DNA from 2 places in the Nocardia sp. NPDC056564 genome. Region 1 is predicted to be linked to the other one. Evidence: riboswitches for the same ligand, from Rfam matches in the RefSeq annotation. Region 1 holds a riboswitch; the other holds the start of a gene.
What was found. Region 1 has a riboswitch for cobalamin ahead of ACFQ9K_RS36405 (CbtB-domain containing protein). Riboswitches for the same ligand answer to the same signal wherever they lie in the genome.

Region 2: linked by a shared signal. The riboswitch ahead of ACFQ9K_RS16255 (methylenetetrahydrofolate reductase) and the one ahead of ACFQ9K_RS36405 (CbtB-domain containing protein) in region 1 are both predicted to bind cobalamin.

The regions. Positions count from the first base shown of each region.
Region 1 covers NZ_JBHTUR010000021.1:31,770-36,318, reverse strand. The annotation lists gene ACFQ9K_RS36415 (alpha/beta fold hydrolase) at 1-233, opposite strand, end outside; gene mhuD (mycobilin-forming heme oxygenase MhuD) at 327-641, shown strand; cobalamin riboswitch at 720-875, shown strand; gene ACFQ9K_RS36405 (CbtB-domain containing protein) at 903-1,097, shown strand; gene ACFQ9K_RS36400 (CbtA family protein) at 1,088-1,900, shown strand; gene ACFQ9K_RS36395 (hypothetical protein) at 1,936-2,427, shown strand; gene ACFQ9K_RS36390 (OsmC family peroxiredoxin) at 2,487-2,927, opposite strand; gene ACFQ9K_RS36385 (multidrug efflux SMR transporter) at 3,074-3,394, opposite strand; gene ACFQ9K_RS36380 (FMN-dependent NADH-azoreductase) at 3,396-4,043, opposite strand; gene ACFQ9K_RS36375 (TetR/AcrR family transcriptional regulator) at 4,155-4,549, shown strand, end outside.
Region 2 covers NZ_JBHTUR010000005.1:336,959-341,507, reverse strand. The annotation lists gene ACFQ9K_RS16270 (ATP-dependent Clp protease ATP-binding subunit) at 1-815, opposite strand, end outside; gene ACFQ9K_RS16265 (DUF899 family protein) at 991-1,704, shown strand; gene ACFQ9K_RS16260 (helix-turn-helix domain-containing protein) at 2,013-2,900, opposite strand; cobalamin riboswitch at 3,129-3,262, shown strand; gene ACFQ9K_RS16255 (methylenetetrahydrofolate reductase) at 3,397-4,398, shown strand; gene ACFQ9K_RS16250 (NADP-dependent oxidoreductase) at 4,461-4,549, opposite strand, start outside.

The sequences.
Region 1 (4,549 bases):
CCGATCACCACCATCGGTTCGGTGATGCCCGCGGTCGCGGCGGCCAGATCGGCGACGAACGCCTCGGTGGTCAGCTCGTCCGGCGCGGGCCTGCCGTGCCCGGCCGCGTCGAAGGTGTAGACGTGGCCGTAGTCGCGCAGCCAGTCCAGCTGGTCGTGCCAGGTCCTGGCGCTGCCCATCAGTCCGTGCAACAGCAGGATCGGCTCGCCCGCTCCGCCTTCGTCATGCAACACCCCGCCGATTCTGCCGTTCCGGGGCGACCGGTGCGCACGACCCCCGATACGGCCCATACCTGGCACTCGCCCGCGGGTCGTATTGTCGAGCCCATGGCTGTTGTGAAGATCAACGCGATCGAGGTTCCCGAGGGCGCGGGCCCCGAACTGGAGAAGCGGTTCGCCCACCGGGCGCACGCGGTGGAGGGTTCGCCGGGTTTCCTCGGTTTCCAGTTGCTCCGGCCGGTCGCCGGAGACAACCGGTACTTCGTTGTCACCCAGTGGGATTCGGAAGAGTCGTTCGCCGCGTGGCGGGACGGCCCGGCCCGCGAGGCGCACGCGGGCGAGCGGCAGAAGCCGGTGTCCACCGGTGCGTCGCTGCTGGAATTCGAGGTCGTGCTGGACGTGGCGGCCAAGCCCGCGGGCTGACCTGACCACCCGCGCCGGGCGGGCCGGCCCGTCCGGCGACTCGCCCGACGCCGGGGCGCGACCGTGCTGGTCGTGTTGACGGCGGGTGCCTCCAGGTGTCACAGTTCGAATGACAAAACGCGAGGGTGATGCGGTAATTCGGTGAAATTCCGGAGCGGTCGCGCCACTGTGTTCCATGCACCGGGTCCCTGGGTGCCGGAAAGCCAGACACCGGCACCTTCGCAACCCATTCGACGGGACGCGCATCCCTAGGAGGACCGCATGGCTATCGTGCATTCGCCGAGCCGGGCAAACGAAACTCTGGCCACTGTGCTCGTCACAGTGGGTGTCGTTCTTCTCGCACTGCTCACGCTGTACCTGGTCGGCTTCGATCAGGGCGTCATCTCGCGCAGCGGGATGTACATGCACGAGTTGATGCACGATGGACGCCACCTGCTGGGGCTTCCGTGCCACTGAGTGCCGCACTCCCCTTGACCGGTTCGCTGAAGACTTTGCTCCTGCGCGGTCTGCTCGCCGGTCTCATCGCGGGTCTGCTGGCCGCGTCGGTCGGCTTCTTCGTCGGTGAACCGAAGATCAACGCCGCGATCGCCATCGAGGAAGCCAATTCCGCGGCGGCCGAGCACGCCCCCGGCGCGGAAGCGGAGGCGAGCGGCGGACATTCGCACGGCGACGAGGAAGAACCGCTGGTGAGCCGCACCGGGCAGAAGGCGGGACAGTTCCTCGCGCTCGGCCTGGCCGGTCTCGCGCTCGGCGCGATCTTCGCCGCGGTCGCGAACGTCGCCCGGCGCTACAGCACGCTGTCCGGGCCGAAGCTCGCGCTGGCGCTCGGGCTGGGCGGCTGGGCCGCGATCGTGGCGGTGCCGTTCTTCAAGTACCCGGCGAACCCGCCCGCGGTGGGCGATCCGGAGACGATCAATCAGCGCACCCTGCTCTGGGTGGCGGCGGTGCTGCTCGGCCTGGCGGCCGTCGGCATCGGCGTGTACGTCTACAAGGCGCTGCGCGGTCAGCTGAGCACCGTGCGGTTGATCGGCGGCGTGGCCGCGTTCGTTCTGGTCACCATCGTCGGTTACGTACTGCTGCCCGGCATCAACGAGGTCAAGGCGGACTTCCCGGCGACGCTGCTGTGGCAGTTCCGGGTGGCCTCGCTCGGCGAGACCGCCACGCTGTGGGCCTGCCTTGCCCTCGGCTTCGCCGCGCTCAGCGAATTCGCCGCGCGCGCTGATACTCCGGTACGAGAGTCGATCGCTACCGCGGGCTGATCCGCGTCCACGAGACGAAGGGCAGTGTCGGTGTCATGACCGGCACTGCCCTTTCTCTTTGGCCCGCACCGCTGCGTGCGGGCGCACCGGCGCAACCACCGCGCGCCGTCCTCGTCGCGTTCGTCGGCTTGGTGGTCGCGCTGCTGGCCGGCGTCGCCGAGGCCATCGAACAGGCCGCGCTGCTGCTGGAGCGCGACGAGGTCGACGTGGCCGGGCTGGCCACCGGACTCGCTGTGCGACTGGGGATCTACCTGGTCGTGCTCGTCGTCGCGATCCGGATGACGCACGGCGCCCGCTGGGCCCGGCTCCTGCTGACCTTCGGCATCGGCGTGATCGGCCTGCTGTCGCTGATCATCGAACCGCTGGCGGCGCTGCTGTCCGCGGACCGGTTCGGCGACCTGTTCGCGCACCTCACCGTCGAGTCCGTGGTGATCGGCCTGTTCCGCACGATCCACGTGGTCGCGGTGCTGGTCGCCATCCCGGCGATGTATCACCCCGCGGCACGCCGATTCTTCCGCCGGGCCTGAGCATTTCGCACCATCACATGGCTCCCCGCACACCCGAGAGTGTGCGGGGAACCAAGCGACTACGCGAGGGCCGCGTCCAGCACGATGTGGTCGACGCCGGCCAGCGCCTTGCTGACCGGGCACCCGGCCTTGGCGGCCTCGGCCGCGGCGGCGAACGCGTCGGCGTCGATGCCGGAGACCTTGCCGCGCACGGTCAGCTTGATGCCGCTGATCCGGAAGCCGCCGGCCGGGTCAGGGCCGAGGGTCACGTCGGCGCTCACGTCGAGGCTCTCCGGGGTGCCGCCCGCATTGCCGATCTGCGCCGAAAGCGCCATCGCGTAGCAGGACGAGTGCGCCGCCGCGATGAGCTCCTCCGGGCTGGTGGTGCCGTCGGCGTCGTCGGCCGAACGCTTCGGGAACGACACGTCGTACTTGCCGACGCCGGAGCTGGCCAGCTCGACCTGTCCCGACCCCTCCTGCAGAGTGCCGGTCCAAGCAGTACGCGCGGTACGTGTAGGCATCACGGTCCTTTCGCTGAGTAGTGGATGCAGCCCGAGCTTAGCCAGCCTGCCTCCGCACGTCTCGGGGTCAGACTAGAGCGCCGGATTAGCAACCTCGGCGGCATGGCGGACCGGCGGGCACGCACGAAATGTCTTGTCGCGTCGTGTCACTCGGGATTGGTGACCCTGGCCAGCACGATGCCCCCGATGATCAGCGACAGCGCGAACACCCGGCCCGCGCTGAGCGGATCCTTGTTGAACACGATGCCGAGGCCGATGGCGCCGACCGCGCCGATGCCGGTGAAGATCGCGTACGCGGTGCCGACCGGCAGCGTCTGCATCGCCCTGGACAGCAGGTACACCGCGGTGACGCCGAGCACGAAGCAGAGCACGGTCGGCCACAGGCGGGTGAAGTTCTCCGTCGGTTTGATGCTCTGCGACCAGACGATCTCGACCAGCCCGGCGATGCCGAGGACGACCCAGTTCATCTCAGTACTCCTTCGCGAGACCGCGGGCGGTTTCGAGGGCGAGCGCGTACGACTCGTCGTGCTTGTCACGCAGGTGCGCCAGGGCGGGATCCTGCCGGGCATTGGCCAGTTCGGCATTGAGGAAAACCGTGTCGTGGACGGCGAAGTGGCCCGCGAAGAAGTCGCGCAGGAAGCGCTCCTGATAGTCGAACGCGGCCTTCGGCGCACCGGGCGAGTACGCGCCGCCGCGGGCGGTCGCGACGACGAACCGGCGGTGGCCCAGCGACATTCGCGGGAACGTCACCTGATCCAGCCAGGCCTTGAGCGCCGCCGGAATCGAGTAGTTGTACATCGGGGTGCCGATCAGGATGACGTCCGCGGCCAGCACCTCGGCCAGCAGCGGCTCGACGACCGCCCACGCCGCCGCCTGCTCCGCGGTGCGCACCAGCTCGCCCAGCCGGTCCAGGTCTGTGGTCGCCTGCGCGAGCACCGCGTCGCACAGTTCGGTCCACGCCTCGTCGATGAACGGGACCGGGTCGGCCGCCAGATCGCGGTAACGGTACGTGCCGTCCGGGTTCTCCGCGCGCCACGCCTCGGCGAAGACGGCGCTCACCTCGCGGCTGATCGAACGGGTACGGGCGCTCGCGTCCAGGTGCAGCAACGTTGTCATGACGAACCTCTCGAATGAAATGGACAGTGCGTCCACTTACTGACGGGACCGACTGTATCGACAAATGGACACAATGTCCACTTATACTCGAACTCGGGTACAGTCAGCGGCATGACCAGGCACACGGATCTGCTCGGCGGGCAACCGGCCGCCCCGCCGGAACGTGCGGACGCGGCGCGCAACCGGGCCAAGGTGCTGGCCGCGGCCGCCGAGCTGTTCGCAGGCCGCGACCCGCGCACCGTGACGATGGACGACATCGCCAAGGCGGCCGGTGTCGGCCGCGGCACGCTGTATCGCCGCTACCCGGACACGAATTCGATCGCCGTCGCCCTGCTCGACGAACACGAGCGGGCACTGCAGGCGCGGCTGATCGGTGGCGAACCGCCGCTCGGCCCCGGCGCGCCGCCCGCGCAACGGCTGGCCGCGTTCTACGCCGCGATGGTCGAATTGCTGGACGCGCACGCCGATTTGGTGCTCGGCGCGGAGATCGGCGGTGCCCGGTTCGC
Region 2 (4,549 bases), on a different contig from region 1:
TCCTTGAGGACCTTCTTGAGCCGCTCCTCGAAATCACCACGGTAACGACTACCCGCCACCAACGACCCCAGATCCAAGGTGTAGAGCTGCTTGTCCTTCAGCGTCTCGGGCACCTCACCATTGACGATCGCCTGCGCCAAACCTTCGACCACCGCGGTCTTACCCACACCAGGCTCACCGATCAACACCGGATTGTTCTTGGTGCGCCGGCTCAACACCTGCATCACCCGCTCGATCTCCTTCGAGCGCCCGATCACCGGATCCAGCTTGCCCTCCAGCGCCGCCTGAGTCAGATTACGGCCGAACTGATCGAGCACCAGCGACGTCGACGGCGTACCCGCCTCACCCCGCGAACCCGACTCCACCGGCTCCTTACCCTGATACCCCGACAACAACTGGATCACCTGCTGACGCACCCGATTCAAATCGGCACCCAGCTTGACCAGCACCTGCGCGGCAACACCCTCACCCTCACGAATGAGACCCAGCAAAATATGCTCGGTACCGATGTAGTTATGACCGAGCTGCAACGCCTCCCGCAGACTCAGCTCCAAAACTTTCTTCGCCCGCGGAGTGAACGGAATATGCCCCGACGGAGCCTGCTGACCCTGACCGATGATCTCCTCGACCTGACTCCGCACCCCCTCCAGCGAAATACCGAGCGACTCCAGCGACTTCGCCGCGACACCCTCACCCTCATGAATCAGCCCCAGCAGGATGTGCTCGGTACCGATGTAGTTGTGGTTGAGCATCCGGGCCTCTTCCTGGGCCAGGACAACGACACGCCTCGCGCGGTCGGTGAACCTCTCGAACATCGGCGCTCCTCACCACCCGGTGCAGATAGATATATAAATATACAGTAACCCTCCACCCCGTAGAAGCAACCCCGGCTTCGCAATGCGTCCGTGTCTCCCTTGAGCTCTCGGCCCGGCTGTTCTACCTTGAGCAGGGGCACGTTCACTATCCGAAACCAAAGGAGACGAACCCGTCATGGGCGAAGTGGATGCCACGGCGATGGAACCGATGTGGCCCAAAGGCGCCAGCGCGGAGTATGTCGCGGCCCGGATCCAACTGGCGAAGGCCGAGCGCACGCTGCGCGACCAGATCGAGGAGGTCGCCGCCGCGCGCAGGCAGGTACCGCCCGGACTCCTCCTCGACGACTACGCCTTCGCCGAGGGCCCCGCCGACCTCGGCAGGCCCGAACCGGTCCGCAGCACAAGACTGCGAGACCTGTTCGGGGAGCACGACACCCTGGTCGTCTACCACCTGATGTTCCATCCGGACGAGGACGAGGCCTGCCCGATGTGCTCGATGTGGGTCGACGGCTTCCAGGGCGTAGCCCACCACCTGGCCCAGCGCACCAGCTTCGCCGTCATCGCCAAGGCCCCCTTGCCGAAGTTGCGAACCTGGGCCGTGCGCCGCGGCTGGGACGGCCTGCGCATCCTCTCCAGCTACGACACGACCTTCAACGCCGACCTCAACGCCGAACGCCCCAACGGCGACCAGCGCCCGATGATCAGCGTCTTCACCCCCGACGGCGACCGCGTGCGGCACCACTACACCCTCCCCGCCAACTTCCTCGACGACGCCCAACGCGGCATCGATCAACTCTCCCCGGTCTGGAACATCCTCGACCTACTCCCCGGGGGCCGAGGCGACTGGTACGCCGAGAACCACTACGCCGGCCGCGCCCGCCACCCCTGACCCACCCGAACCCCTTGCGGCGCAAGGGGCCTGGGCAGCCACCAGGCTCGCCGCCGCGCTCGTCACCGGCGCCACCCTCGCCGCCGAACCGGCAACCGCCGACAACGGCGTGATCCACATAGCGGAAAAGCCCGGCGCGACCGCAGCGACACCCGGCGGCACGGTCACCCCCGACGCGACCGCGATCGAGTACGGCCTGGCCGCGAAGTCCGGCGGCTCACGGCCCTGAGGGCAGGACGCGACCGGTCGCTCCCGCGACCCGAACTGCGCACGGCTCCAACCGAATCGCGTGCGACCGGAGCGGCGACTCAGAGCCGCGCGGCGGCGGCGATCATCAGCGCGCGTGATCGCTCCGGCGTTTCGGCTTGCACGGCCACCTGATCCATCACGTCGCGATAGACCTCGAGGTCTTCGCTGCGGTCGAGGTAGAACGCGCTGGTCAGTTGCTCGAGGTAGACGATGTCGGGCAGTTCCTGTTCGGCGAACCGGAGCAGGGTGAAGGAGCTGCCCGCGGCCGCGTGGACGCCCACGGAGAAGGGCAGTACCTGGATCGTCACTCCCTGCTTGTGCGACACCTGCACCAGATGCTCGATCTGCTCGCGCAGCACCTTCCGGCCGCCGATCGGCCGGTGCAGCACGGCCTCGTCCAGCACCGCCCACAGCCTGGGCCCGTCCGGCACGTCGAGGATCTCCTGACGCTTCGCGCGCAGCTCCACCCGCCGCGCCGCCTCGGCGTTCTGCTGGCTGACCTCGATGACCGCGTGCGTGTAGTCCTCGGTTTGCAGCAAACCCGGAACCAGTTGACCCTCAAAGGTTCTGATCGACTGGGCGGCGCCCTCGAGCCCGAGATAGGTCTCGAACCAGGGCGGCAGCAGGTCACTGTAGCGGTGCCACCAGCCGGGCTGATTGGCCTTGCGCGCCAGGTCGAGGAACATCTCGCGCTCATCGGGATCGGTGACGCCGTAGAGGGTCAGCAGATCCCGGATGTCGCGTTCCTTGTACCCGGTCCGGCCGAGCTCGAGCCGGCTGATCTTGGCGTGCGAACCACGGATGTGATTCCCGGCCGCGACCGGCGTGATGCCCTTCGCCTCGCGCAGCTTGCGCAGTTGGCCACCGATCGCGATGCGCAGAGCGGTCGGGCCGCGCTCGGCGACCCGCGCGTCGATCCCGGTGATCCGGACCGGTTCCGCGACCATGACCTCTACCCCGCTTCTCGATGACCATCCGCGGTGTCACGCTTATCTCGGTCCAGCACCACACCGCGTGCAACGATGATATCCTGCCCAGCGCAAACCGACCCGTGGTTTGATTTCGGCGCGTCACCACGCCACAGTGCCCCCTCGTCCTTGGTGATCCCAGAGGACTTCGCTATATTCGCGAGTGCAACTGGTTCGCCGGAGGCGGAGTCGAGGAGCCCCTGATCCGCGCGATGGCGTCGAATCGGTTTCGCGCGTGAGCGTGTGGCCGGTGAGAGGAACTCGGTGAAACTCCGGGACCGTACCCGAGTCCGGGTCGGCGCCCAAGAGCCCGCAGACCTGCCGATTGTGCCGGGTACACCGTATCCGGCGGTCGTCGCCTCGGGCATCGGTGCGACGCCGAGTAGACCCGGGCACGGGATTGATGCTTCGTGGGGCTCCTCGGCGGCGACTCGTTACCGGCGGCGGCCACTGGCCGCTGACCTGGAGTTCATCCATGCCTTCCATCCCCGGACGTGACCGTTCGAATCACGGGCTCCCTGCTCGAATCACACCGGCAGTCCCCGGCGTCCCCTCGGTCGTCGACAGCCTGCGCATCCACTCGGGGGCGCGGGTGCCGTTCTCGGTGGAGTTCAATCCGCCGCGCGACACCGCGGGCGAGGCGCGGCTGTGGCGCACGGTGCGGGAGTTCGAGCGCATGCATCCGGCGTTCGTCTCGATGACCTACGGCGCGGGCGGATCGACCAAGGACCGCACCGCCCGGATCACCGGACAGCTGGCGCAGCAGACCACCTTGCTGCCGGTCGCGCACCTGACGGCGGTCGGACACAGCATCGCCGAGCTGCGCGCGCTGGTCGGCTCGTACGCCGACTGCGGCATCCGCAATATTCTCGTGCTGCGCGGCGATCCGCCCGGCGATCCGCTCGGCGAGTGGCACAGGCATCCCGAGGGCGTCGAGTACGCCGAGGAGCTGGTGCGCATCGTGCGGGGTCTCGGCGACTTCAACGTCGGCGTCGCGTCGTTCCCGCAGGGACACCACCAGTCCCCCGACCTGGCTACCGATGCCCGGTTCCTGACCGCGAAACTCCGTGCCGGAGCGGACTATTCGATCACCCAGATGTTCTTCGAGGTGGATCACTATCTGCGCCTGCGCGATCGGGTCGCGGCCGCCGACGCCGAACAGGGCGCGAAGCCGATCATCCCGGAGCTGATGCCGATCACCTCCTTGCGCACCATCGCGCGCGCGGAGGAACTCAGCGGCCGCGCGTTGCCCGAGTCGATCATGCGGCGGCTACGCGCCGCCGCGGGCACCGGCGCCGAGGAGAATCGCGCCGCGGTGCGCGCGGCCGGCATCGAGATCGCCACCGAGATGGCGCAGCGCCTGATCGACGAGGGCGCGCCGTGCCTGCACTTCATCACGCTCAATTTCGCCAAGGCGACCACCGAGGTCCTCACCAACCTCGGCTACGAGGTCACGGCGGCCCCGCTCAGCGCCTGACGCCGCGGTCGAGCGAGACGGTCGATCACCCCGCGCGAGTCATCGGATTCCGTCATACGTACTCAGACGGCCAGCAGCAGCTTCCCGGTATTCGCGCCGGTGAACAGCATCTCGAGGGTCGTGCCGAACCGCTCGACTCCGCCCTCGACCA